Regions from separate parts of the Priestia sp. MDV22-iso46 genome, predicted to be linked through region 1. Evidence: riboswitches for the same ligand, from Rfam matches in the RefSeq annotation. Region 1 holds a riboswitch; each other region holds the start of a gene.
The links. Region 1 has a riboswitch for S-adenosylmethionine ahead of AC4NPH_RS09045 (hypothetical protein). Riboswitches for the same ligand answer to the same signal wherever they lie in the genome.

Region 1 (9,776 bases):
AATGGTTTTATTTCTATCATCATCCTCTTGTGCCAAAAGTGCTGCTTCCATTTCTTGCACATATTTTTGACCGTGCTGTTTGACTGCATGAGTATAAAGTTCTTCATACGTCCATACGTTCACGTCAAGAGATGAACCCTCCATTCCCGCAGCATACTGCCTAGCGGCTTTATTATAGTGTTTTTTCACATTCAAAGCCGCTTTGTCAGCCGATTTCAACAGCAGATCTGTTACTTCTTTAAGAGAGCGGTTTAACATAAATAAATTAAATAATACAACGGCAGAGTGCGGAACTTGAACTGAATACTCTTCTTTTAAATCTTTTTGTATCAGCACCGTAGGAGGTGGACTCGTTTCTTCTCTTACTTTTTCGCAAAAATCAACGTTTAATTCTATTTCTTTTGTTAAATAAGAAGCTAGTAAATTAGCATTTAAACCAGCTAGCGGTTCCCCTACATGAGTTTCTTTTCCATAACACAAAAAGCTTGGCATGATCTTCCCAATCGATCCTGAGTACACATAGTTCGTTTGATCTCCAGGATAGCGGCTGAACACTGGTTCTGCATTTAGCATGAGAGAAAAATCCAGCTGATGTTTGCGGGCAAGTTCTAAAAGAACAGGCACTGCTTTTCTCATCCCAAGCGAATTTACTTCTTCATCCGGCACCGACAGCAGCAGGATGTTTCCGTCAAACTCTCCGTTGCATGCTCGTTCAACCATACTGATATGCAGGGCAATGCCTGCTTTCATGTCCATCGTTCCTCTGCCAAAAAGCCAGTCTCCTTTTATCATATCCTTTTGTACGTGCGCCGGAACTTGTTCCATATGGTTATAAAAAGTACTCGTTAATGTATCAGCGTGAAAAGCATCCTTTTTCCACTGTCCATAATCTTGTACATCCACTACATCGTAATGACTTACTAGTACAACTGTTTTATTCGTATTTTTCCCTTGAACAAAAGCTGTGACAATCGATCGCCCGTCTCCTGTTGAATGAAGCTCGACTTGCTCGTTTTTTTGAAAGTAAGGCAGCTTCAATAAATAAGACGCTATCGATTCAGCCATTTCCACTTCTGCCATCGTTCCTGTCACGCTAGGTATAGAAACCAATTCGCTTACAAGTTTTTTTAACTGTTCTTTTGTTTGATACAAAGATGTTTTGTTCGACATACCCTTCATCTCTTTCCTTTTTCTAAATTTTCTATCAAACAAAACCATTCGTCAATCCCTTTGACAGAGACTCTTTCATTCTATCCCTATGTATCATAGTATGGCGCTGCCTTTACGCACATGATAAAAAAAGAGTGCGCGGCTAGGGATAGCACCGCACACTCTTTTTTTACTTTTCGTCATCTTCTAAAAAGTCTAGGATACGATCAATAAGCTGTTCGCTTCCTGCATCGTTTCCGTGTTCAAGAGACATTTCCATTTCAATGCTCCTTTCATAAAATATTCTTGTTTTATAACATACCACAATTCATTTCGAATGTAACCTTTAATTTGTGTAAAAATTTCGACAATTTATGATTAATTTTAAAACCTGGTGAGTATTGATTATACCCACCAGATTCTTTGCTTGTCAAAAACCATGCTTTCTATTTAAAAACACTTAAAAAATAGAGGCGCGAGCAGACTTCTTCTATAAAAGACAGCCTACTCGCTCAAGCTTGGAACAGCATGATGAATAAATTTCTAGTTCATTTGCTTTTTGTACATCTTTAATATCTATGCCTACAGCATATGTACGAACATGGTTTTCGACCACAATTTCATAAAATGTTTCTAATTCCCGATAAGCTACTTGATAATGCTTTCCTAATAATTTCACTGCTTCCTTTAATGCTTTCTCTCCTGTATGTGCTGCAACTGCTGTATGACTCATAAAACCCTCTCCTTTTAGAAAAATAAAAAAACTCATTTTGCTTTGATGCAAAATGAGTTTTTCACCCGTTTTATCACCCAAAGCACATGCTTTGCTGGTAGGAGCACCTTACATTCGTAGGTTGCTGTGGAGTCAAAGAGCCAGATCTCTCGTCCACTCGTGATAACTTTTTTAATTTAAAATTTATTTTATCAAACAATTCCATCCCCGTAAATAGAAAAATAAAAATATTTTAATTTTTTCGGTAATGGAATGAATTCAAAAAATGAAAGCTTAGATTAGCAAAATAAGAAGCTGCTACAAGTAATGCCTCTTCATTTAATGAAAAAGAAGGATGGTGCCATTCATATTCTCCAGCTGTACCCATCCATACAAAAAATCCTGGTACATGCTGCTGATATACGGCAAAATCTTCTCCTCCAGGCGATTGTTCAGCTTCTACGACTTGATAACTAAGATCCTCTGCCGCTTTAGTAACTAGTTTTTCCAGCGTATCATCATTGTTTACTACAGGAAGATATGGATACCATTTAACGTCTACTGAAGCCCCGAAAGCTGCGCCAATCCCTTCAGCAGTTCGTTTCATAAGAGCCGGTATTTTTTCTCTCGCTTCTTCTTGAAAGGTACGCACAGTTCCTTCAAGCGTTACTTTGTCAGGAATGACGTTCCACGAGCTCCCTCCATGGATTTGAGTTATGCTGACAACAACATTTTGAAAGGGGCTGAGATTACGGCTGACAATGGTTTGTAAACTAGTAACAATTTGACCAGCAGCAGCAATTGGGTCTATTGTTTTTTCAGGGATACCTGCGTGACCTCCTACTCCTTTGACGTCAATTTCAAAACGATCAACACTTGCCATTAAAGGTCCCGGTTTGATACCAATGGTCCCTACAGGAAGATCCGGTTTGTTATGCATCCCAAATATCGCTTCCACTCCTTCGAGCACACCTTTTTCAACTAGCATTTTTGCCCCAGAAGCCGTTTCTTCGGCTGGCTGAAAGATAAATCGAACCGTACCGCAAAGCTCCTGCTGACGCTCTTTAAGAAGGATAGCTGCTCCGATTATAGAAGCCGTATGAAAATCATGGCCGCATGCGTGCATAACACCGTTCACTTCAGAAGCAAATGGCAGATTGGTTTTTTCTTCAATTGGCAGCGCATCAATATCAGCTCGAATAGCGATAATAGGTCCCGGCTTTCCTCCCACAATTTCTGCTACTGCTCCTACGTCTAATTGGAATTCATCCGCTATAGAAATATCATAGTGTTTTAACCACTTTTTAATACGTTTAGTTGTTTCATATTCTTTCATTGAAAGTTCTGGAAACCGGTGCAGCTCACGGCGTATGTCTATTAGCTCGTTTAGTAGTAATTGATCGGTCATATTTATCACTCTTTCACATTTCTTAATTTGGATCACTTCTCTATCTTTTACGACAAATAGTGTACCTCATTGAATTTTTTATAAAGAAATACGGTCGTATAACCTTCTGCAAGGTGCTTTTCTTTAGCTTGAACATATCCTTTTCGTTCATACATCTCAACTAACCAAGGATGTTCTTTTGCTGTTCCTAAAGACACACCTGGTGATTTAAACGTATTTTTTATTACCTCTTCCTCTACTAGATGCAGCAGCTTAGAACCAACGCCTTTCCTGGCAAACGACGGGTCCACTGCAAACCACCAAAGATGCGGAACAGCAAACGGACCTGGATGTTCTCCCCAAGGCATTCGTATAGATACAGTTGCAGCGATTCTTTTATCTTCTTCATATACATAGCAAAGGTTTTGAGAAATATTTTTCTTAACAAGGGCAAGATCAGCAGTAGCTGCTAAGAAAGGAATGCCTCGCTCTCGAATAGGCTTATATGCTTGTAGAGTTAAGTTCAATAAGTTATCTGCGTCGTCATTTGTTGCCAAACGGAATTCATTCTTCATCTCTTCGTCTCCTTATGCAGTGTTTAAATATTTTATTTAACTTATAAGTTTACTAAGAATTAAAAAAGACAGACTGCCGCCTTGCGTACTCACTATACAACGGCTTTTATAACGTGTCAATTTTCATTATCTCTTTCTATGAAAGCTATCATAAAAACCAATACTTACAGTTTCTTATACTGAACAAATATCAATAAATCCCCTTACGAAACCCCTTTCATTACTTTCGTTAAATTTTCAACCGCAATTATAGAGCGACGTATGATAAAATAGAACACGGTAGTTGTAAGAAAAGCAAACAGAAATGTAATCACTAGCATAATCGAGGCTGCTTGCTCTTGTTTCATAATAAGATAATAATTTGTCACTTCAATTACAGTAAGTGTTATGACCATCATATATAGCATTTCACATGTAAACTTTGAAACGCTTTTTTTATTTTTCATTCCCTATACCATCTAAAGAAATAGAATGTCTAATCTATATTAGTAGTATCGGCATATTTTTATATGTTTTTGTAAAAACTAAAGAAGAATTGAAGCAATTATTATTGGCGCTTTTCCACTAAATATTGGAATACATATCATTCTGCAAGGCGCTGCAACAGCAGTTGATAACTGTCTGATTATTCTTTCATTTGACCAAACTCTACCTTTGCTTATAAAATGAAGATTTGTAGAAAGGAGTACGAAAAATTTTATGTATACGTATCAAACAGGCAATCAAACAATTGACTACAAAATTGAAGTCGTTCCAAATAGAACCGATATCACGGTGCAAATTTGTGACAAAGAAGGGGTAAAAGTTATTATCCCAAGAGGTCTTAATGAAAACAATGTGCGTTCAATCATCGCACGCAAAGCAACATGGATTTTAAAACAACTAAACGGTTCACAGCCAGCTGAGGAAAAGCCAGCTGCTCCAAAGAAAGAAGCAGTAAAAAAAGAAACAGCTAAAAAAGAGGCTCCTAAAGCAGCAGCTTCTGCAGCTAAAACTGGTTCTTTTGAAGAGGGAGACAAATTCCCTTACCTAGGACGTCAATACCGCTTAAACATCGTTCGTGGAGATGTAGCAAAGGCTGCAATGACATTCCGTGCAAAATTCATTGCTACAGTACCTCAAAGCTGGAACGAGCAGCAAACAAATGAAGGTATTGGACAACTATTAACAGAATGGTACCAAGGCCGCGCAGGTGAAAAATTCCAAGAAGCTTTGAAATCTGTTAAAAAAGCAGCAGACAATGCTCCTGAATCTGTTAAGTGGGACGAGTTAGGTGAAGAATACGCTACGACTCAAGATAATACAATCGTATTAAACTGGCGTTTGCTAACAGCTCCTCTTGCAACAATTGAATATGTCATTGCTTCTCAATTTACAAATGCAGATGAGTTATTCGAAGATGCAGCTGAACGCAAACAGTGGTTAAGCGATAACACCCTAAACGCATTTTAAGTTTATACATAAAAAAAGCACGCGGCGAACGCGTGCTTTTTTTATTTGGATAGAAGTACTCGAATAATCTCACTGCTCAAAAATTAGTTAACCTGATAGGTTCATTCAAGAGCAGTTTATAAACAAATATATAATATACATGTTTAAAGTTTTATTAATCTAATTTTAAAAGCAGTAAGTAAGACTAAACTGATTCTATAAAAAACTGCTTTCTATCCTTTTAATACTCTAAACGCTTCTCTTACTTTTCGTGCAAAATCTAACGGTGGCTCTACGGATTCAAAATGCATATACATTGCTCTCGGCTCTTCAAATAGCCAATGGTTGTGAACGGCCGTAACCTTAATATCTCTTTTTCTAAGCTCCGTTAATAATGGATTTACCTCTTCTTGCAAAAGCACGGTTTCACCTAGATTTAGCGCTCTTCCTTTGCTATCTAAATCTTCAAAAGTGAAAAATTGAGGAGTAACTAATGGAGAGCGTGTTGGACGCCCTAAAATTTTAAAACGAATCGTCCGAAACTTTTGTACCAAACAAACGCCATTTTCATCTAAACTGCCTTGTCCACCTAGAATTCTCGCAAACTCCTGATCCTGACATAGACTCTTTTTATTTTCCCAACTCATTATGCTGACTTCCTCTCTTATAATAACTTGTCCTTCCTTAATAAATATATGTGAAAGTTATCAAGTAGAAACGGCAAACACATAGGAAAACTACCCATTTTATAAATCCTGATTATCAAAAGTCATATTTATTTTTCTTTGTTCATATCAATAGCATGTATTTTTGAATTTAACTAAAAAGAGAAATTCAGATGCTCATTTAAAGAATTTACTTAAACAGTTTTTTTAAATTGAATTTGTAGGGGGAAGTAAAATGAAAAAAATAGGCAAAGATGATTTTATTTCAGGGTTTGTTCCTCATCATAATCATGGCTCAGTGGACTACACTTCTGTTGCGTCAGGACATGTCCATCAGTGCCTCGATGTAACGTCTCCTCCAATTCAAAGCGAGGATGGAAGCCACATTCACTATACAGAAGGCTATGTTGTTTTTGAAGACGGACATACACATCATTACAAAGCCTACTCTGGTCCCGCTATTCCCATTGGCAACGGTATGCACGTTCACTATTATGACTTTTATACCAGCGAAGACAACCAGCATCGACATCATGTCAAAGGTGTAGACCACCCTGCTCCGGGCGATAGATAATGAAATAATTTAATGCACTTAAGACAAAGTCTCAGCTTCTGTACTGATTTATATCTTGTGTTTATATACCCCTTTATTAAAAGTGAGACCTTTAATAGATAAAGGTCTCTTTGTACATATATGAGTTAAATGCAAGTCTCTCCCTCTGCTTAAGCAAAAAAGGATACGCGAGCTCTTTATTCCAAAAATTCGACATACCAGGTCTTTGCACATGTCAAAGTTTCTACACCAATCGATATATTGTGTTTTAAAAGAAAGATATATAATCAAGAAAATGTTTGATTTTGTTTAAATGTGGATACGTATACCTATAAGCAAGATAGCAAACACTTAAGATGAGTGGTTACGCTATAAAAGTTGTAATGACCATGTAAAGAAAGGAAGTGCAGCTTATGAAAGGACAGAGCTTTTTTATTTTAGGACTTATATTTGCTCTTATCATTGCTGTTTTAGCTGTAATTAACAACGATCCGGTACAATTTAACTATGTATTTGGTTCACAAAAATGGCCTCTTATTTTAATTATCTTAACAACGGCCGTGTTTGGAGGAGTTGTTGCTGCTTCATTGAGCTTTGTAAAAATTGTTCAACTAAGAGGACAAGTGAAGCAGAAAAACAAGCGAATTGCTGAACTTGAAGAAGACATCAAGCAGCATAAGCCTGTTGAGCCTGTTGTGGAAGAAGAACCAAATCAACCAGCTACTCGAACTGAGCGCGCTCAGTTATAATAAAGAAGAGCCGTTATTCTCTAGAATAACGGCTTTTTTCATTTTTTGTTCCCTCACGCATATTTTTGGCATACACGCATAAACAGATAGATATGGAAAACTTTAGTTCTGAGTGGTACAATCAACACTGTTATATCTCTATGAAAAACTTAAATTGACAGTCTTACCGTTAAGAAGGTGTTCATCCATTATGGTCAATAAAAAAATAAAGCGTGAAATTCTTACATACACAAGCGTCATCCTCGGCACCGTTTTGCTTTCTGTTGTTGTTCAGCACTATTGGTTTCAGCCCTACACTGTAAAAGGCGATTCGATGAAGCCTATTTTACACGAAGGCAATCGAATTATTATTAACAAACACAGCAAGCTGGAGCGCTTTGACATTGTCGTTTTACAAGCTCCCTATAGCAGTGATTTTCTAGTAAAGCGTATTGTGGGCTTACCAGGAGAAACGGTGGAATACAAAGATGATGTTCTGTATATAAATAACAAAGTCAAAAAAGAGCCGCATCTTCATAAATATTTATCCAAAGTACCCGCTTACGAGCGATTTACTGAAAACTTTTCAACTTACGAACTGTCTCCAGACGGCACGATACCGGATGGCTACGTATTAGTGCTAGGTGACAACAGACGCATTAGCCGAGATGGCAGGCATTTCGGCCTCACTCCGATTTCTTCGATCATGGGAGAAGTCAATATGAAATACTGGCCTTTAAAGGAAATGACTTTTATGCATTAACACAAAAAAAAGAAAGCTCGAAAGTGAGCTTTCTTTTTATTTTGGATTTTCCTTGTTTTCTACATGCTGTTCTTCAGCAAATTCTGTGTCATATGCTAGTTTTCGCTTAAAAGCGGGACGCGTTCTTGCTGTATGTTTCGTTTCAATATGGTTGAATAAGTAGCGGTGAACAAAAACCTCAGCGAATGTAATAATAGCTGCAGAAATAATACTTCCCCAAGCAATTTGAACGTAGCTTTCTAATAACAATGTGCCAAAAATCCATACGCTCATATAGGTTAGAACAAATTCAACAATAATGGCATCACGGTTGCCCACTCGAGGCAGTACAATTCGATCCACTACTAAATATGTCACAACTGTCGTTAGCAAGCTAAAGGAAATAATGTCTCCGATGGTTGCATCAAAAAACAAATCAAGGCCTATACCAAACGCAATAAGTGCCGCTGCAAATTTAATGAGCAATAATGTTGCATGATTCATATTTGAACCCTCCTTTTTCTATTTAATTTGAACAAAAATAGGGAAATTAATACCTTTTTTGCCAAGAAGGGTATAATATAAGCAAAGCCAGTACGTTTGAGACTGCTCTAGCGTACAAGAATAATTTAGGAGATGTTGTAATGATTGTACTAGAAAACAACGAAATGAAAGTCAGCATTCAAGAAAAAGGGGCGGAAGTTGTAGAAGTATTTCATAAAGAAAAAGACCTGCAGTTTATGTGGAGCGGCGACCCCGCTTATTGGGGACGAGTATCGCCCGTATTGTTTCCGATTGTAGGCCGATTAAAAAATGATCAGTATACCGTTGATCAGCGCGTATACTCTTTGCCTCAGCACGGTTTTTTACGTGATTCTACTTTCAGCGTGATCGAACAAACAAACGAAACAGCACGGCTGCAATTTGCTACAAATGGCCGCTTTAAAGACGTATATCCGTTTGAATGTTCAGTTGAAATCAGCTATCGTCTGGAAAACAACCGATTAACGTTTCAGTGGAAAGTAGTAAATGAAGATAAAGGCGATATGTATTTTTCAATTGGAGCCCACCCTGCTTTTCGTATTCCGTTACGTGAAAACGAGCAGATTTCTGATTACTTTTTAGAAATAGAGCCTTCTGAAACTACGCCAAAGGAATTTGTATTGAAAGACGCTCTTATTCATGAAAAAGGGGCTGCAGAAAATTTGCACCAGCTGCCGCTAAGCGCAGATTTATTTGCAAATGATGCGTTAATTTTTAGTGATATTGACGGAATTACGATTAAATCGACGGTTAATGAAAATCAAATTAACGTTCAGTTCAATGATTTCCCGTATGTCGGTATTTGGTCAAAGTATGATGCAGAAAATCATACAATCGCTCCTTTTCTTTGCATCGAACCTTGGTTTGGAATTGCAGATACGCATGATCACAACGGAAATTTCAAAGAAAAATTAGGCATCAACCGTTTATCAAAAGACGGTGTATTTCAAACAGAGTTCTCTGTTTCCTTTAGCTAATGTAACACATAACAAAATCAATCCAATCAACAGCTAGAAGCAGTTAAATAGATCTTCGTTCACCATAATAATGAAAAGCTCCAAACGATTACTCGTTCGGAGCTTTCTTCAACTAAACTACTTTTGTCTCTGCTTCTTTTTATATTAGTTATTTACAACATCACTATTTTTTAGCGCATGGACTTGTTCTATTAGCTTCTGAACGTATTCTTCGCTGAGTACACCTGTTGCTCCTCGAATAATTTCAGTCGAATAGTGATCCGGAGGTGCGACTTCTTTTTCTTTATTTAACACAAAAAAAGTAAGAACATGAT
Region 2 (9,776 bases), on a different contig from region 1:
CGACACAATTTAACGAAAGCATTCCTTGGGAAACGATTGATATGGATTTTATGAACTTGAATCAATCCGCTCACGGTGATCGAGAATACGGTTTTATCAACGCGCGTTTGAACAAGCAAAATAAAATTGTAGTAGGCTACTGGGAGCGCCCCCAAGTACAGCAGCAAATTGCACAATGGATGGACGTAGCCGCTGCTTATAACGAAAGCTTCAACATCAAAGTTGCCCGTTTCGGTGACAATATGCGCAACGTCGGAGTAACGGAAGGAGACAAAATTGAAGCGCAAATTCAATTTGGCTGGACGGTTGACTACTTTGGAATTGGTGACCTTGTTCAATATGTAAATGCCGTTACGGAAGAAGAAATCAATGATTTGTTTGCTGAATATGCCGACGCGTACGAATTTGTCTACGGTGATTATTCTGCAGAAGAATGGGAGTCTAGCGTAAAAGTACAGGCAAGCTATGAAATTGCGATTAAACGTTTTCTAGACGAAGGCGGCTACAGCGCTTTTACGACTAACTTTGAAGATCTATACGGTATGAAACAGCTTCCTGGTCTAGCCGTACAACGCTTGATGGCACAGGGCTACGGCTTTGCTGGTGAAGGAGACTGGAAAACAGCGGCGCTTGACCGCTTGCTTAAAGTAATGAGCCACAATCAGTCAACGGGCTTTATGGAAGACTACACGTATGAATTAGCTCCCGGACGTGAGTCTGTGCTTCAATCTCACATGCTTGAAGTCGACCCGACGCTAGCGGTAAACAAGCCAAAACTAATTGTCTCTCCGCTAGGTATCGGCAACCGCGAAGACCCGGCCCGCTTAGTGTTTGACGGTAAACAAGGAGAAGGCGTAGTGGTTTCCATGGCTGACTTCGGTACGCATTACAAGCTGTTAATTAACGAAGTATCCGCATTTGAGCCGGAAGTTCCAGCTCCAAATCTTCCGGTAGCGCGCGTGCTTTGGAACATTAAGCCGAACTTCCAAGACGGCGTTAAAGCGTGGATTGAAAACGGAGGCGGCCATCATACGGTACTTTCATTAAATTTAACGACCGATCAAATCGTGAGCTATGCAAAGCTTGTTGATCTAGAGTACGTCATTATTAAGTAAGCACCACTACTTCCGAGGGAGCACTGCTTCCTTGGAAGTGAAAATATAGCGTCAGTAAAAGAACGCCGTTTTTAGAAACAAATGAAAGCGTTTTAAATAAGTGTGGTAGGAAGCAAAACTAAGACAATACAAAGGGGATATATAATCATGAGTAAAGTATCAAGTAAGTTTATCTTCTTCTTCGGCTCATTTGCCGGTATTTTATTCGGTTATGATATTGGGATTATTGCTGGTGCAGAAAGTCATATCCGTGAAGCGTTTCATTTAAGTCCGCTCTGGCTGGGGATTGTGGTTTCGTCGCTAATGGGAGGAGCAATTATCGGTTCCATTTTAAGCGGATTATTAGGAGATAAGTTTGGACGAAGAAAGTTAATTTTAATTTCATCTATCATCTTTCTTTTAGGCTCCATCGGTTCAGCGATTGCACCAGAGGAAATTACGTTAACGATTGCGCGCGTCTTTTTAGGTACAGCAGTAGGAACAGCTTCTTCGTTAGTTCCTGCTTATATGTCAGAAATCGCACCCGCTCATATTCGCGGGAAGCTTTCAGGTTTGAATCAGCTAATGATTGTAATTGGATTATTATTAAGCTATATCGTAGCCTTTATTTTTGAGCCGGTTCCAAACAGCTGGCGATTAATGCTTGGCAGCGCCGGTATTTTTGCGATCGTCTTATGCATCGGTATGATCAAGCTTCCAGAGTCGCCTCGCTACTTAATTAAAAACGGAATGGCAGATAAAGCGCGTGAAGTACTGCGTACGCTTCGCCGGTCAACAGCTGAAGTAGAAGCTGAAGTGTCTGAAATTGAAAGCATAGCTGTTCATGAACAATCAGGCATCAAACAGCTGTTTCATAAAAAGTTTCGTTTAGCATTAATAATCGGCGTCGGAATGGCAACTTTTCAGCAGATTCAAGGCTCAAACTCAATTGTTTATTATGCAACAAGCATTGCTCGTCAAGTTGGTTTAGCGCCGCAGGTAGCTGCTGGTTTTACGGTCATCGTTGGGGTAATCTTCGTGGTGACAACACTTATTTTTCTGCAGTTTGTTGATAGATTCAACCGCCGTACCATTCTTACGATTGGCGGCGCGGGTATGGCTCTTTCATTTTTCACACCGGCTATTCTAGGAGCATTAGGCGTTAATGAAGTCGTCGTAAACTGGGTTACGTTAATTGCTCTTTGCTGCTTTATCCTTTGCTATGCGTTTTCTTGGGCGCCGCTTACGTGGATCATTGTAGGAGAAATTTTCCCGCTTTCTGTACGCGGAATCGGTGCTGGGATTTCATCTGCTTTTAACTGGACAGGATCGCTTGCAGTAGGGCTTGTGTTCCCAATTTTAGCTGACCAGTTTAGTTTAGGCGTGATCTTTTCAACGTTCGGGATCATTTGTATTCTCGGATTATTCTTCATACGCTTTGTAGTTGTTGAAACAAAAGGACGCAGCCTAGAGCAAATTGAAACGGACATGGCAGCTCGTTCTGCAAGGAAGTCTTTAAGTCCAGTTGAGCGTAATAAATATGTTTGATTGTCGTAAATGTTTTAAATGTAAGGTGCTGAGATAAAAGTATTTTAGCTGAAGTGAAAAACGAACCACTAATCAAAGTGTTTGATTAGTGGTTCGTTTTTTTATGGTGAACGCAGGTTTCATCTGTTTCGTTTCTTCTAGCAGTTGATTGGAGAGCAAGGCGAAGACTCCTGCGGGAAAAGCGGAACAGATGAGACCCCGCAGGAGCACAAGCGACGAGGAGGCTCATCGGACGCCCGCGGAAAGTGAAGCCTTGCACGGAAATCAACTGTGGGGTAACAAGCGGCTCAGCACATGTCGGCCTTTGTTCGTCCCCAGCCTCTTTCTTATTAGTAGATATAGAGATTTCAGCTTTTACACTGTCATATTAGTGCCTAATAAAATGGAAAGATAGGTTAGCTTATCATAGAGTGGACTTTAATAGATATTCATAACTAGCAATTTCTAAAACGAAAGCTAAATGTGCGTTCTGCTTACAAGAAGGTAGTGACCTTCGTCAACAAATTCTCATATAAACAAGTAAGCTTGTTTACTTTTAACTAAATTTATTTATTAATAGGGGGATTAACTAGTTGATGAATTTGACGCTTCATGAACGTTCTGAAAAGTTATTAAAGCAAAGAATTAAACAATTAAATCCGATCCATTTAACTTTGTTTTTATGGGCGACAGCAGAGGTGACGGACCAAACGATAATTGTTTCACGATGAGCGGTGAATTTGAGCTTGTATTAAAAAAGGCGGTGGAATTGAACCCGCTGTTTATTATTCATAGGGGAGACACCGTCTATACAGGGAAAAAAGAGTATTTGGAGCACTTTGTTAAGGTTGTCGAAAAAATCGCATCAAACATTCCTATGTTTGTATGCGTAGGGAATCATGATGAACTGTACCTTGATGAAAGCAATCTCGAAAACTTCAGAGCCACTATCGGAAAGGCACACTGGGTCATTGATATTCCTGTCTTCAACTTTCGGTGCATCGCATTAAATAATGTCATCAGTCCCAAGAATAAAATATATGGATTTACAGATAGAGAGCTGAATTATTTAGAGCAGCAGCTAGAGGATGCTCCTCGTAATACCGTTGTAGCCATGCATGCGCAGCCAAATATTGGCCGGTGGTCAAATCTTGAAGGGTTTCCTGTAACGACTCCTCAAAGTCAAGAATTTTTTGATTTAATTCAAGAACACCGCGTGAAAAAAGTTCTCGTTAGCCACGTGCATGCATATGACGAACAGTTTATTAGAAAAAATAGAAACGGGTCGTTTACGCTTGGAAGAGGCACTGATTTTGTATTGTCAGGAGGCGCCGGTGCTCCTCTTGATTTTGAGCAGCCTTTAATTTTAAATAATTATAATTTTACGGAGTTTTTTGTAAGCAGGTACAACATATTAGGACCTCTTCTTTGGAAGGATTTTGGACGACCTCGAAGAAATTGTTTGTAAAAACAAGAGAATAGAAAGCTATGTTTAGCCAAAAGCCTGCCCGTAATTCACAGGCAGACTTTTGGAAGATTATGCATAATGTTTACAGAAACCTTGTAGCAGAAGGCTCAGTCAAACGTTATAATAGATAATGAATGATGATATATTCTCTATATTTGTCATATATTTGTATTACATATGTAATTGAAGAAAAACATTCACTTGATATACTGTTTAATGACTTAACTTTATCTTAAAATTTACAGTGAAATGCCTGTTTATAGAGGCTTAGAACATACACAGCAAATGGAGGAGCAATCATGGCAAACGAAAAGATGCAAGAAGGACTTGATCGTTTTATCAAGGAAGATTTAAATGACCTTTTAGGTAGACTGTTCCCCTTAATGGACCGGGAGTGTGCCGAAGAAAAAAGAAAGCTTATCGAAACAGCGGTAGAGTATATTTATTCGTCAGGATATCACCAGGGAGCCAAAGATTTAATTGAAACGCACCGAAAAGACGATTACAAATTGTTAAGGCAAAAATTAGCGTCAGCGCCTCCTAAAAACTAATTTTTTTGAAATTTCTTTTGACAACATAAATCTAAGGTGTTAAGATGACTCTACATTCAAAATATTATAAACAATTAAAACTCTTATTGAGAGAGGCGGAGGGACTGGCCCTGTGAAGCCCGGCAACCATTTAACATTCTTGTTGAAAAGGTGCTACATCCTGCAAAGCGTACAGCTTTGAAAAATAAGAGAGGATTTCATAGATACTATGCCTCTCTATTCGTGATAGAGAGGCTTTTTATTTTATGTGAATATGTTTTGAATGGACAATTTTATAAAAATGCATCAGGTGCTGTGTAACGAATGTACGCAGCTTAAAAGGGAAGACCGGTGAAAAGCCGGCGCGGTCCCGCCACTGTAATGGGGAGCAACTTATTAACCACTGTTTCATGTTGAAATGGGAAGGGATAGGAAGCGATGAACCTAAGTCAGGAGACCTGCCTGTTGTATGCACTTAAGCTCTACGGGATATAGAGAGGAGTGAGGAATACGTGTTGAGAAAAACAGGCTGTCTCAACTCTAGTTAAGTATGCGTATTATCTCTCTTTTCATTTCGAAAAGAGAGATTTTTTAGTTTACCGATAAAAAAATATACAGGGAGTGGAAAAAATGAGCAGTGTAAAAAGTTCGAACTTAGGTTATCCAAGAATTGGTGAAAAACGAGAATGGAAAAAAGCGCTTGAGCAGTTTTGGGCAGGAAAGCTAGAGAAAGGTATCTTTCTTCAAGAAATTAAAGCTCTTCGTCTAGCGCATCTAAAAAAACAGCGTGACGCAGGAATTGAATTGATTCCAGTCGGCGATTTTAGCTTATACGATCACGTGTTAGATACAGCTGTTATGTTCGGTCTAGTGCCAAAGCGCTTTGAGTATAACGGAGGACCAGTATCGCTTGAAACGTATTTTGACATCGCGAGAGGAACAAAAGGTGCGGTAGCTTCTACGATGACAAAATGGTTTAACACAAATTATCACTACATCGTACCGGAGCTTGAGGAATGTACGCCGGCACTTGTAGAGAATCGCCCGCTTCAGTTTTACAAAGAAGCAAAAGAAAAGCTGAATATTGAAGGCAAGCCCGTGATTTTAGGTCCAGTAACATTTGTGAAGCTGTCAAAAGGATATAAAGAAAGTGAGTTTAAAGAAGTAGTTGAACAGTTTGTTCCGCTTTATGCAACTATCTTAGCGGAGCTGCAGGCAGAAGGAGTAGAGTGGGTACAGATAGATGAGCCAATTTTATCTACAACGCTATCAAAAGAAGACCTGGCGCTTTACACAGAAGTCTATCAAACTTTGAAGGAAGCGGCACCGAATGTAAAAGTCATTTTGCAAACGTATTTTGACAGCGTTGATCACTACAAAGAAGTTGTGTCTCTTCCTGTTGAAGGAATCGGTTTAGACTTTGTGCATGACCGAGGCGAAAATCTCACTGCGCTTAATAAATATGGTTTTCCAACTGATAAAGTGCTGGCTGCGGGAGTGATTGACGGACGCAACATTTGGCGTGAAAACTTGGACGAACAGCTTTTAACGCTTAGTGAAATTGAAGAAGCCGTATCAAAAGACCGTTTGATTCTGCAGCCTTCATCAAGTTTATTACATGTTCCTGTCACGGTGAAAAATGAAGAAACCATTGATCCAGTATTGAAAAATGCGCTCTCTTTTGCAGATGAAAAGCTAAAGGAAATCACGCTTTTAACAAAAGCAGTGCAGCAAGGAAAAGAGTCGATAGAAGAAGAAATAAACGTAAGCAAACAGGCGATTCAAGCATTAAATGGTTCATCTTTTCGAAATCATCAAGACGTGCAAAAAGAGCTGAAGCAGCTGCACAGCTATAAAGCAGCGCGACAAGCGCCGTTTGACGTACGTCAACGCGTTCAGCAAGAAGCGTTTCAACTGCCGCTTCTTCCAACGACAACGATTGGAAGCTTTCCGCAAACAAAAGAAGTGCGAAAAGAGCGTTTAAAATGGCGTAAAGGCGAGTTAAGCGATGAAGCATATGAAGCGTACATTAACGAGGAAATAAAAAAATGGATTGAAATTCAAGAAGACATCGGCTTAGATGTCCTTGTGCACGGAGAGTTTGAGCGTACGGACATGGTCGAATACTTCGGTGAGAAATTAGGAGGCTTTCAGTTTACGAAGTTTGGCTGGGTGCAATCTTACGGTTCTCGCTGCGTGAAGCCGCCGCTTATTTACGGAGATGTATCGTATGAGCAGGCGATGACGATCAAAGAAACGGTCTACGCACAGTCTCTAACAAATAAGCCGGTTAAAGGAATGCTGACGGGTCCGATTACGATTTTAAATTGGTCGTTTGTGCGTGATGATATCCCGCGCTACGACGTGGCAAATCAAATTGCGCTTGCTCTTAGAAAAGAAGTAGAAGCACTTGAAAGTCAGGGCATTTCAATGATTCAAGTAGATGAACCGGCACTGCGTGAAGGATTGCCGTTAAAACGAGAAAACTGGGACAGCTACTTGAACGCTGCGGTGTATGCATTTAAACTAGCCACGGTATCGGTGCAAAACGAGACGCAAATTCACACGCATATGTGCTATTCAGAATTCGAAGAGATTATTGATGCCATCAAAGCGCTTGATGCCGACGTGATTTCCATTGAAACGTCTAAAAGCCACGGTGAATTAATTTATGCGTTTGAAAAACATACGTACAATCAAGGAATCGGACTTGGCGTGTATGATATCCACAGTCCGCGCGTACCGAAGCTTGAAGAGCTTCAGCGAAACATTGACCGCGCTCTGCAGGTACTTGATCCTGCATTATTTTGGATTAATCCCGACTGCGGCCTTAAAACAAGAGGAATCAGCGAGACGGTTGAAGCTTTAAAAGTCATGGTTGAGTCCGCAAAACAAACCAGACAAAATTTATTACAAAACGTTTAATGATAAGAAATTAAAGAACAAGCAGTGTAACCGCTACACTGCTTGTTCTTATGGGATTTTAAAAGGCCAAAAATATCCATTGACACTTCCCCTACATTTTTGTATCTTTTTAAAGGTGTTTTTAAAATCAGGGAGGTACAACATGAGTAACAACAGCACGCAGCACGTTAAAATTGTAACAGCGGATCCATCAGCGCTAGGTCTATTCGGACTTGCCATGGTGACACTTGTTGCATCGTTTCAAAAGCTTGGGGTAACCGATGGTGTTTCATTGGTATTGCCATGGGCGATTTTTTTAGGCGGGATAGGGCAGTTAATCGCGTCTATGCAAGATTTCAAACATAATAATACCTTCGGCGCAACTGCTTTTGGTGCCTTCGGGTTATTTTGGCTAGGTGTAGCTATGACATGGCTTATTCAGCTTGGAGCATTTGGGGAAGCGCTCGCAAAAGAAGCGGATCCGAAGCAGCTCGCATTTGCTTTTGTCGGCTACTTGATTTTCAGCGTTTTTATGACAGTTGGAGCAATGGGCACTCATAAAGTATTATTTATTATTTTTGTGTTAATCGATTTCTTATTCATTGGATTATCGCTAAGTACATTTGGTGTGGCATATGAGTACACGCACTTACTAGCAGCAGTTTCAGAGCTATTAATTGCTCTGTTTTCATTCTATGGATCTGCAGCGGCTGTATTAAATACTCACTACGGTCGAGTTGTGCTTCCGGTGGGCAAGCCGTTTGGTGCATTTATTAAATAATCAAGACGTTAATTAAAAAGCGAAGTAGGATTGAATTCTGTATGATGCAGAGGTCAATCCTTTTTTGTTTGGGCATTTTTATATATAGTAGAAAGAGATAGTTATATGTAAGAGAAGCTTTTAGAGAAAAAAGAGAAATACATAATGAAAGGAAACGTTTCAATGATTATAAGACAAGTGGATGAAAAAGATTTAAACCAATTAATTACTTTAGAAAACAAAGGCTTTACACCTGAAGAAGCTGCCTCAAAAGACGCATTCATCACGCGGATCAGCACCATTCCTGATACGTTTATCATCGCCCAAGAAAATGAAGAAATAATCGGATATGTGAACGGTCCCGTCATTTCAGCTCCGTTTATTACGGATGATTTGTTTGAAAAAACGATTTCGAACCCTGAGACAGGCGGTCATCAAAGTATTTTGGGTATCGTTGTAAATCCCAAGCATCATCACAAAGGAATTGCCAGTATGCTGTTAAGAGAATTTGAAAAACAAGCGCGGAACAAACAGCGCTTAACGGTTACCTTAACATGTAAAGAAGAATTGATTCCGTTTTACGAAAAAAACGGATATGTGAATCAAGGAGTAGCGGAGTCTCAGCATGCAGGCGTGCAGTGGTTTAATATGAGTAAGGAGCTTTAACAAACAGACAATGAAATATAAAAAAGCACAAGCTTCTTTTAAGGAGTTTGTGCTTTTTTATATTAATTTCTGTGTAGTTATTGTAAATATGTAAAAGTAAAGATGGTATTTACATGAATAAGTACGGCTTTTTTTATTGAGAGGGTGAACATGTGTTTAATCTATTTCGTTGCTTCTAGCGGTTGATTGGAGGGCAAGGCGAAGACTCCTGCGGGAAAAGCGGCACAGATGAGACCCCGCAGGAGCGAAAGCGACGAGGAGGCTCAGCGGCCGCCCGCGGAAAGCGAAGCCTTGCACGGAAATCAAGAGCGGTGTAACAAGCGATTCATACTCAATCATTTCTCCCATTTTTTCGTCTTTAGATTGGATTAATCTCGTTATATTTAAATCTCTTTTTTAGGTAGGTAAGAGACATTGATTTGTCAAATATATTTGACAGTAACAAGGAAGATAATATAAGATATGGATGTAAAAAGTTTTTTACATTTTAGAGATGAGTGATGAATGGTGGAAAATCGAATTAAAGAACTGCGTAAAAGCAAACGAATGTCTCAAGATGAATTGGCAAAAGTATGCGGCGTATCGAGACAAACGATTAATGCAATTGAAAACAATAAGTATGATCCAAGCTTGACCCTTGCTTTTCAACTGGCTGCAGAGCTGGGAGCAACAGTAGATGAGCTGTTTTTATTTCATAAATCATGATGAGTTAGTTAAAAAGAGAAGGTAATGTGAAGTAGCGATCTTACTAGTAGAAGTTTTGACATTTCTGTACTATAAGCTAAAAGCACATAAGTAAATAGTAGATCAATATTACTTCTATCACT
Region 3 (9,776 bases), on a different contig from region 1:
TCATAATAGCAAGCAAAGAAAAAAGCCATTTGATTGGTTTCATAAAGCAAACCTCCTTAAAATAATAAAATATTTTATGATAATGTATGTAAAGAAGTGGAAGAAGGTGAGTGCCTATATAACTATGTGTAAAATCAAAGAAGTATTAGTCAACAATTGAAAGTACACCTTAGCGGGAGAAAGCAGGCTAGTTATATAAAGAATGGAGGAAAAAAATGAAAGATGGAACAATTCTTCATAAACAGCGTTTCCCATCATCAAACCCTCGCGTGGCGCTGTGGGTGATTACATATGCATGTCAAGGGCTTAAGATTAAAGGAATGCTCGCAGAGCCAAAAGAAAAAGGAATGTATGACGGCTTTTTATACTTAAGGGGAGGTATTAAGAACGTAGGAACGGTTCGTCCTGCTCGACTCATTCAATTTGCTTCTCAAGGTTTTATTGTGATGGCTCCGTTCTATAGGGGAAATCAAGGAGGCGAAGGAAACGAAGATTTTGCGGGAGATGATCGTTACGATGCTTTTGCTGCTTACGATTTACTGAAACAGCTCCCTAACGTCTACCATGACCGCATTCATATTTTTGGGTTTTCAAGAGGGGGAGTGATGGCTTTACTCACAGCCATTGAAAAAAACGACAGCCGTTCTCTTGTGTTATGGGGAGGCGTCACGGATATGGTGCTGACATATGAAGAAAGAGAAGATTTAAGAAGAATGATGAAGCGGGTGATTGGAGGAACGCCTTCTAAATATCCTGAAAGATACGAATGGAGGACACCTTTGCATCGTGCTCATCTCGTCGAGCCGCCGGTCTTGCTTATTCATGGTTTAGAAGATAAAAACGTGTCGATTGATCATTCCTATCAGCTCGAATCTAAACTAAAGAAGTCCAATAAAAAAGTTACCAGCTGGTACTTCGAAAACTTTCCACATGCTTTTCCACCAAAAGAAAACCGAGAAACGGTGAAGAAGTTAACGAAGTGGATGAAAGCGCAATAAAAGATATGCTACGATAGAGAAAACAAGTAGAATAACAGTGAGGAGTGAGAAAAAATGGGGATGCCGCTAGAATTAAATACAATGATTGTGACAAAAGGCAACGAAAAGCGTGTAACGGATAACATTTTTCAAATTGAGAAAAAAGGATATCGCTTGTATCCGTTAGATATTCCATTAAACATTCACAAAACGAAAAATGGAGAATGTATTGGAACTGCTGTTGTGCGTAAGGTAGAAATGGAGCAGGAAAAAACCATTGTCACATATGAACTGACAAAATTACATTCGACTAACTAAAAAACCGATCGTCTTATAGACGATCGGTTTTTTATTAGACTCTAGGTCCGCCTAATGTTGAAATGTCAGATGCTACATCATTAAAACGCTTGAAATTAGCTTTGAATTTAGCAGCAAGCTCAGTTGCCTTTTGGTTATAAGCTGTCGCATCGTTCCATGCTTTAGAAGGCTGAAGCACTTCATCAGGAACTCCCGGAACATGAGTTGGAATCGATAAACCAAAAATAGCATCTGTTACTGTTTCGGTATTAGCTAGTTCTCCTTCAAGGGCTGCTTGAACCATAGCTCGAGTGTAACTTAACTTCATTCGTTCGCCCACGCCGTATTCACCGCCGGTCCATCCAGTATTTACAAGGTATACATTTACATTATGTTCATCGATTTTCTTTCCTAGCATTTCTGCATAAGTTGTTGGAGCAAGGGGTAAGAAAGGCTCACCAAAGCATGTAGAGAAAGTAGCCTGTGGCGATGTTACGCCGCGCTCTGTTCCAGCTAACTTACTAGTGTATCCGCTCAGAAAATGGTACATTGCTTGTTCTTTTGTAAGCTTGCTGATTGGAGGCAAGACGCCGAAGGCATCAGCAGTTAAAAAGACAATAGCTGTAGGGTGCCCAGCAACGCTTGGCAATACCGTATTATCAATAGAGTCAATTGAATAAGCGGCACGAGTATTCTCTGTTAAACTATTATCATTGTAATCTGCTACTTTCGTATTTTGATTTAACACTACATTTTCCAGTACGGCGCCGAAGCGAATTGCATTGAAAATTTGCGGTTCTTTTTCTTCGGAAAGCTGAATGCACTTCGCGTAGCATCCTCCTTCAATATTAAATACACCAGAGCTTGACCAACCGTGCTCGTCATCTCCGATTAAACGACGGTTTGCATCAGCAGAAAGCGTTGTTTTACCCGTTCCAGATAAACCAAAGAATAATGCAACGTCACCTTCTTCTCCTACGTTAGCAGAACAGTGCATGGATAGAATATTGTTTTGAGGAAGCAAGAAGTTCATCACTGAGAAAATAGATTTTTTCATTTCACCAGCGTATTCAGTTCCTCCAATTAGCACGATGCGTCGCTCTAACGAAAGAATAATGAAGGTTTCAGAATTCGTCCCGTCTGTTTCAGGATCAGCTTTGAACGTTGGAGCTGCTACAATTGTAAACGGCTTCACATCATCATTTGTTTTTTGTTCGGCTGAAGGGCGAATGAATAACTGCTGAGCGAATAGGTTATGCCATGCAAATTCATTAACTACTTGAATTGGTAACTGATACTTTTTATCAGCTCCAGCATATCCATTAAAAACAAAAAGTTCATCCTGCTTCTTTAAGTGGGTTAAGACTTTTTTGTATAGCGCATCGAATCGCTGAGCAGAAATTGGCTGATTGACAGGTCCCCATTCAACCGCTTTTGAAGACACAGCATCGCTTACAATAAATTTATCTAAAGGAGAGCGACCTGTATATTTTCCGGTTTCGACTGACACAGCACCTGTAGAAGTCAGCGTTCCTTCGCGTCGAGCTAGAATTTTTTCAACAAGTTGTGGAACAGATAATTGGTGTTTTGTTGTTTTTAATTGAAGCAAACCATTTAATTCGATAGACATATCAACAGTACTCATGTGCACTACCTTCCTTTTTTAGCTATTATTTATTCATTAATGTTTGAAATTTATAATTAGTATAACACATTTATTTAATTATTCTATACTATTTAACTAAAAATGTTTGTGTATTATAAAAAAATGTACGTTATACCTATTTTAGACACATGTATATGTGATAGGAGCAAAAAAAGTGAAGCTATTTTAAGTGAAAGCCTCATTTTGATCTGTCTTATTAACTAAACTTAGTGATGATTCTTAATAAGATGTACTATTTCGGAATTTGAGTATGTTACATTAAAACACATTCAAACATAAAGAGATGATTTCCATTTGAATGTTGTTGACAGTGAAGCGCTTTTTCATGTATTATATGTCCTTGAACGGATACTCTCTTATCCCGAGCTGGTGGAGGGACAGGCCCTATGAAACCCAGCAACCATCGTCATTTTTTTGTGTAGACGATAAGGTGCTAACCTGATGCAAGGGCACAACCTTGATCGATAAGAGTGAAAGGCTTATGTAGAATTTGATACCTTTCCTCGATACAAGGAAAGGTTTTTTTATATTTTTTAACGTGTAGTGAAAATAAGGGAATGAGTACCGTATCACAATGTATCGTATTTATAAGGAGGAAAACTGATGTCAACACAACGTCGTCTGTTCACGTCAGAATCTGTTACAGAGGGACATCCCGATAAAATTTGTGACCAAATTTCTGACTCAATTCTTGATGCTATCCTAGCAAAGGATCCAAATGCTCGTGTTGCTTGTGAAACAAGCGTAACAACTGGTTTAGTTTTAGTAAGTGGTGAAATTACAACTTCTACTTACGTGGATATTCCTAAAACAGTTCGTGAAACAATTAAAGGAATTGGCTATACTCGTGCAAAATACGGATTTGATGCTGAAACTTGTGCAGTATTAACATCTATCGACGAGCAGTCAGCTGATATCGCTGCTGGTGTAGACCAAGCGTTAGAAGCACGTGAAGGTCAAATGTCAGATGAAGAAATCGAAGCAATCGGAGCTGGAGACCAAGGGTTAATGTTTGGTTATGCATGTAACGAAACAAAAGAATTAATGCCTCTTCCAATTTCATTAGCTCATAAACTTGCTCGCCGTCTAACAGAAGTACGTAAAGAAGAAATTCTTCCTTACCTTCGCCCGGATGGTAAAACACAAGTAACAGTTGAATATGATGAAAACAACAAACCTGTTCGCATCGATACAATTGTTATTTCAACCCAGCATCACCCAGAAGTAACGTTAGAGCAAATTCAACGTAACTTAAAAGAATATGTTATTAATCCAGTTGTTCCAAACGAGTTAATTGATGAAAATACAAAGTATTTCATTAACCCAACAGGACGTTTCGTAATCGGCGGTCCTCAAGGAGATGCTGGTTTAACTGGTCGTAAAATTATCGTTGATACTTACGGCGGATATGCTCGTCACGGCGGCGGTGCATTCTCTGGTAAGGACGCAACAAAAGTAGACCGTTCAGCAGCTTATGCAGCTCGTTATGTTGCGAAAAACATTGTAGCAGCTGATCTTGCTGATAAATGTGAAGTACAACTAGCATATGCAATTGGTGTTGCACAACCAGTATCTATTTCAATTGATACATTCGGTACAGGAAAAGTTTCTGAAGAAGTACTAGTAGACGTAGTACGCAAAAACTTTGACCTACGTCCAGCAGGCATCATTAAAATGCTTGATTTACGTCGCCCAATTTATAAGCAAACAGCAGCTTACGGCCACTTTGGTCGTACGGATGTGGAGCTTCCTTGGGAGTTCACAGACAAAGCGGAAGCATTAAAAACTCAAGCTTTAGCTAAATAATAAAAAAATCTCCGTGAAAACGGAGATTTTTTTATGCCCATTGAATACCTGCAGCAGATTTTTCTACGACACTTTCATATTCTGAAAGCAAATGCTGAAAAATGGCGTCCCATGATTGAGTAAGAGCGTATTGTCTCGCTGCATGGCCAAAGTGAAGACGCTGATGCAAATCATCGAGTAAATCTGTAATAGCCGAACTGAATTCTTCTAAGGAGTGAGGTTTGCAAAGGTAGCCGTTTCGCCCGTGCTGAACCATCTGTTTAACTCCTCCTGCATTTGCTGCCACTACAGGAGTTCCAGAAGCAAGAGATTCCAGTACAACATTTCCGAAGGTTTCTGTTTCTGAAGGAAAAACAAACAAATCAGATGATGAATAGATATGAGCAAGTTGCTTACCTTCAAGGAAGCCTGTAAATGTCATATGCTCAGATGCTTGCTGCTGCATTTGTTCTTTTAAAGGGCCGTCTCCCACAATAACCCAGTGAATTTGATGGCGGATATGATCAGGTAGAGATCGTGCGATTTTTATTAAAAAATCAGCGTTCTTTTCTTTAGCTAATCTTCCTACATACGTTAAGATGTAGGGTTTTTTTATATTATATTTAATACGAATATCAAAGCGGTCATAGTGGGGATGAAATAATTTATGATTTACTCCTCGCGACCAAATATCTACGTTGTGAAACCCTTGTTCTTCTAGCTGCTGTTTGGTCACTTCAGAGGGAGCGAATATTTTTTGTACAGGTTTATAAAACCATTTCATATATTTTTGCAGTGGTACACGCATTTTTTCAAGTTCATAGTGAGATAAATAATCATCAAAATTGGTATGATAAGAGCCGACAAGAGGAACACCTAATCTTTTCCCGTAATAGGAGCCGCAAAGCCCCATTGTAAAAGGAGTGGCCAAATGAATAATAGAAGGATTGAATGCCTGCAGCTGCTTTTTAATTTTTAGAACGTTTGGCAATGAAAAGCGGCTGTTTGGATAAAGGAAAAACGGCATGCTGGGCGAACGGTGAACATACGTTGAAAATGACTGATCATGAGCAAATTCAGGAGCAAATACCTGGATGGGAATTTGCTTTGATTTGACGTACTGAGTAAATTGATAAAGTGTTTTAGCAGCTCCGTTAACTTCTGGAGCAAATGTATCCGTAAATAAAGCAATTCTCATTAGTACTCCTCCTATCAATTAAGTTAAAAATATGTTCAGTGAAACAGCACCCGAAAAGATGCCCAGTATCAGACCTACCATGACATCCGTCGGATAGTGCAGGCCAAGATAAATTCTTGAAATTCCTACCATTACTGCAAGAGGCAAAAGAACAGCAGCGAAGGCTGGATAAACAATCATAAGAGGGGTAACCAACGAAAAAATAGCTGTTGTATGCCCAGATGGAAATGAATGATCTTTTAATGGATTTTCTAACACTTTTGTATGTTTTAATTGAATATAAGGTCGTTTTCTCGGATATAGTTTTTTAGCAATGGCGACTGGAATATGACTAACGGCTAGAGAAAACGCACAAGCGTAAGCGACGGATGAAGGATACAGAAATAGCAGCAAGCACGCTATCACAATGGTAAAAGTGGCTCCTCCGGCGTGAGTTAGTAAACGTAAAAATCTATTTAAGTGCTTTCGATCAAAATGTTGGTTTACGCTTTTGAATAATCGGCATTCGGCATCGTATACATACTGAATTAACTTGGCTTTCATAGAGTCGCTCCCTTTTCAATAAATACGTCTTTATTATTCAGTTTAATCTTTAATTGTGGAGGCAGTACTAAAACGATGTAAATTAATATGGAAATTTCTTTACAATTGTGGAGAGAATAGAACATGATTGGAGAGTTTGTGGAGATACTAAAAAAATTCCCTCAGTGTGACTTTCTGAGGGAACGTTTCCTTTATAATGAAGAATCAGATTTCTTAATAGACTTATAATACTGCCCTTTTTCTACATATTCTGTACGAATGCGCTGCATATCTTTTAAATCCTCTTCTGTCAGAGTGCGGATCACTTTAGCAGGTCGGCCGAGTGCGAGAGTATTAGGTGGTATTTTTTTACCGGGAGGCACTAAGCTTCCAGCACCGACAAAAGCACCTTCACCAATTTCTGCACCGTCTAAAATAATAGAACCCATGCCAATGAGCGCGCGTTTGCGGATGATGGAGCTATGTAAAATAACTTGATGTCCTACTGTCACATCATCCTCAATAAGCAATGGAGCATTTGGGCTTTGATGGAGTGTTGATTGATCTTGTATATTTACTCGTTTACCAATAATCGTAGGTGAAACATCTCCTCTAATAACAGTGTTAAACCAAATGCTGCTTTCTTCACCAATGGTGACATCTCCAGTAATCGTGACATAGTCTGCGATGAAGCAGCTGGGTGCAATGGTAGGCATTTTTTCTTTATACGGATAAATCATCAAATCATCTCCCTTTATTAGTTGAAAAAAAGTAGTAAATCTTCTAATGTAAGTGTACAAAGGTTTTTTAAGCAGGTAAACAAAAAAAGGAAGAAGGAGTAACTCAAATGCATAAATGGGAAGCAGTAAATCCAAAAGGCGTTATTGTCATGGTCCATGGAGCAGCGGAGCATCACGGACGCTATCGCTGGCTGATTGAGATGTGGCGTTCGGTTGGAATGCACGTAATTATGGGAGACCTTCCTGGCCAAGGCTTAACAACAAGAAGAAGAGGACATATCCTATCCTTTGATGAATATGTGTATGAAGTGGAAGAATGGGTACGTGAAGCGCAAAAATATGATTTGCCTATTTTCCTGTTAGGTCACAGTATGGGAGGACTGGCGGTTATTCGTACGCTCCAGACAAAAAACCTCCCTATATGGGGTGCGATTCTTTCCTCTCCTTGTCTAGGATTAAAAGAGCAAGTACCGGCTTATTTAGATATGCTATCTAAAGGGTTAAATAAAGTCATGCCGAACAAACTTTTCGATTTAGGTCTCACTGTTGAAAAAGCAACAAGAAACCAAGAAGTTCGAGATGAAGATGAAAATGACTCACTGTATGTTACAAAAGTTTCTGTAAGATGGTACCGGGAATTGATCCAAGCTGTCAACTTAGCTTTTAAAGATATCGATCGTTTGCCTGATGTCCCGCTTCTTGTGATGCAGGCAGGAGAAGATAAAATTATTGAAAAGCTGATTGTTAGGCAGTGGTTTGATGAAATAGAGCTAAGTGAAAAAATCTACAAAGAATGGTCTCAGCTGTATCACGAAATCTTTAATGAGCCTGAAAGAGAATACGTTTTTACATATGCGAAAAGTTTTGTCGATCTTCACATTTAATAAGTGCGGTAAAAAATTGAGGTGAAAATAAATGAAGATTCCGTCTCATCCTATTTCATTAATGAGAAAAATCTATCGAGAAGTGTTTCCTGTCGTTCATCATGAGCTTAATCATTGGCGCGAACGAGCAAAAGAGATTCCTAATAAAGAATTGCGTACTCAAGCATTGGCAAGTATCGATACAAAAACTTTTCATTGTGAAGGAGGCGGTATCCTATCGATTTTAGCGAAAGAAAACATGATTGAATGCGTGAAATTTATTGTTGCCTACCAAACAATCAGCGATTACTTAGATAACTTATGTGACCGCAGCAATTCGCTAGACCCTAAAGATTTTGCCGCCTTACATGAATCGATGCCAGATGCGTTGACTCCTCATGCACCTCTTGGGGATTACTATCGTTTTCGAGCGGATAAAGACGACGGAGGATACTTAGCCGGACTTGTCCAGACTTGTCAGCAGTCCTTGCGAAAAGCTTGTAATTACCATATAGTCTCTTCACATTTATTAGAACTAGCTAATTATTATTGTGATTTGCAAATACATAAGCATGTTGAAATCAAGGAAAGAGTTCCACGATTAGAGAATTGGTTCGATGCTCACCGGCACAGTGTTCCTGAAATGGAGTGGTATGAATTTTCAGCGTGCTCTGGTTCAACGTTAGGAATTTTTTGTTTAGTTGCTTATAGCTTTCAAGAAGAGATGACCGAAGAAATGACGCAGAAAATAAAAGCAGGATATTTTCCTTATATTCAAGGCTTACATATTTTACTCGATTATTTAATTGACCAAGAAGAAGATAAAGCAGGAGGAGATTTGAACTTTTGTTTTTATTATCCTCATTATCAGCAAATGATGGATCGCTTTTTGCATTTTGTCGTAAAAGCGGACGAATATGCTAAAAAACTGCCGGATTATCACTTTCACTGCTTTATCTATAAAGGACTCTTGGGCGTTTATTTGTCAGATCAAAAAGTGCGGGCACAAAAACATGTTCATGTGAATGCACGTAGGTTAATAAAAGCGGGGGGAGCCCTCAGCTACTTTTTCTATATCAACGGACGCTTGTACCGAATGTTAAAAAGATAAGCCATATGCGGCTTATCTTTTTTCAATAGCAATGATGAAGGGAGGGTTGTTTTGCTGATTCATGAAACGATATTGTAAAACGTGAACGTCTTTTTGATCAAGATTTTGGACATACGTTAGTAAATCGTCTCTTTCTTGTTTCCCTTGTTCGTGTCCATGATAAATAACGAGCACAATCACTCCTTCAGGTGCTAACAAATCAAGTAACTGCTCAATTGCAGAGATTGTTGTTTCAGAAGTGGTGACAATGTCTTTATCTCCACCTGGTAAATAACCTAAATTAAAGACAGCGCCCGTGACTCGTCCTTTAATAGAACGAGGAAGCATGTTTATATTGCTATGGCTTTCTTGGATAAGTGTTACTCTGTTTTCTACATGGTGTTCTGTCAATCGCTGCTGAGTTGCTTGAATGGCTTGAGGTTGAATATCAAATCCATATACATGACCTGTATCTCCGACTAAGTTAGCTAAGAACAATGTATCATGTCCATTTCCTGCTGTGGCATCAATCGCGACATCTCCTTGAGCCACAGCATTAGTGAGCAATGTGCGGGCAAAAGGCAGGATACGTTCTATTTTCATCTTTCCATCAACTCTTTTTCATAAGATTTTCCTTG

Region 2: it holds a riboswitch for S-adenosylmethionine, as region 1 does, so the genes downstream of both, metE (5-methyltetrahydropteroyltriglutamate--homocysteine S-methyltransferase) here and AC4NPH_RS09045 (hypothetical protein) in region 1, are expected to answer to the same signal.
Region 3: it holds a riboswitch for S-adenosylmethionine, as region 1 does, so the genes downstream of both, metK (methionine adenosyltransferase) here and AC4NPH_RS09045 (hypothetical protein) in region 1, are expected to answer to the same signal.

Annotation. Positions count from the first base shown of each region.
Region 1 covers NZ_JBZVWT010000001.1:1,761,441-1,771,216, forward strand. Annotated here, with positions in the region: gene AC4NPH_RS09040 (M20/M25/M40 family metallo-hydrolase) at 1-1,170, opposite strand, end outside; gene AC4NPH_RS09045 (hypothetical protein) at 1,640-1,882, opposite strand; SAM riboswitch class I at 1,950-2,051, opposite strand; gene AC4NPH_RS09050 (M20 peptidase aminoacylase family protein) at 2,115-3,269, opposite strand; gene AC4NPH_RS09055 (GNAT family N-acetyltransferase) at 3,317-3,823, opposite strand; gene AC4NPH_RS09060 (hypothetical protein) at 4,027-4,221, opposite strand; gene AC4NPH_RS09065 (M48 family metallopeptidase) at 4,523-5,275, shown strand; gene AC4NPH_RS09070 (DUF1259 domain-containing protein) at 5,488-5,901, opposite strand; gene AC4NPH_RS09075 (YmaF family protein) at 6,155-6,493, shown strand; gene AC4NPH_RS09080 (LapA family protein) at 6,886-7,221, shown strand; gene lepB (signal peptidase I) at 7,412-7,963, shown strand; gene AC4NPH_RS09090 (YndM family protein) at 8,000-8,446, opposite strand; gene AC4NPH_RS09095 (aldose 1-epimerase family protein) at 8,587-9,462, shown strand; gene AC4NPH_RS09100 (gamma-glutamylcyclotransferase family protein) at 9,607-9,776, opposite strand, start outside.
Region 2 covers NZ_JBZVWT010000003.1:152,569-162,344, forward strand. Annotated here, with positions in the region: gene araA (L-arabinose isomerase) at 1-1,115, shown strand, start outside; gene AC4NPH_RS17985 (sugar porter family MFS transporter) at 1,263-2,642, shown strand; gene AC4NPH_RS17990 (hypothetical protein) at 3,215-3,352, shown strand; gene AC4NPH_RS17995 (metallophosphoesterase family protein) at 3,349-4,089, shown strand; gene AC4NPH_RS18000 (hypothetical protein) at 4,389-4,640, shown strand; SAM riboswitch class I at 4,721-4,831, shown strand; cobalamin riboswitch at 4,911-5,099, shown strand; gene metE (5-methyltetrahydropteroyltriglutamate--homocysteine S-methyltransferase) at 5,250-7,544, shown strand; gene AC4NPH_RS18010 (acetate uptake transporter) at 7,687-8,304, shown strand; gene AC4NPH_RS18015 (GNAT family N-acetyltransferase) at 8,449-8,949, shown strand; gene AC4NPH_RS18020 (hypothetical protein) at 9,132-9,266, shown strand; gene AC4NPH_RS18025 (helix-turn-helix transcriptional regulator) at 9,454-9,654, shown strand.
Region 3 covers NZ_JBZVWT010000006.1:35,340-45,115, forward strand. Annotated here, with positions in the region: gene AC4NPH_RS23655 (ABC transporter substrate-binding protein) at 1-43, opposite strand, end outside; gene AC4NPH_RS23660 (alpha/beta hydrolase family protein) at 216-998, shown strand; gene AC4NPH_RS23665 (DUF2584 domain-containing protein) at 1,053-1,295, shown strand; gene pckA (phosphoenolpyruvate carboxykinase (ATP)) at 1,330-2,919, opposite strand; SAM riboswitch class I at 3,294-3,411, shown strand; gene metK (methionine adenosyltransferase) at 3,544-4,746, shown strand; gene AC4NPH_RS23680 (glycosyltransferase family 4 protein) at 4,778-5,923, opposite strand; gene AC4NPH_RS23685 (phosphatase PAP2 family protein) at 5,942-6,466, opposite strand; gene AC4NPH_RS23690 (gamma carbonic anhydrase) at 6,658-7,185, opposite strand; gene AC4NPH_RS23695 (alpha/beta fold hydrolase) at 7,293-8,069, shown strand; gene AC4NPH_RS23700 (tetraprenyl-beta-curcumene synthase family protein) at 8,101-9,159, shown strand; gene mnmM (tRNA 5-(aminomethyl)-2-thiouridylate-methyltransferase MnmM) at 9,172-9,741, opposite strand; gene mnmL (tRNA modification radical SAM protein MnmL/YtqA) at 9,738-9,776, opposite strand, start outside.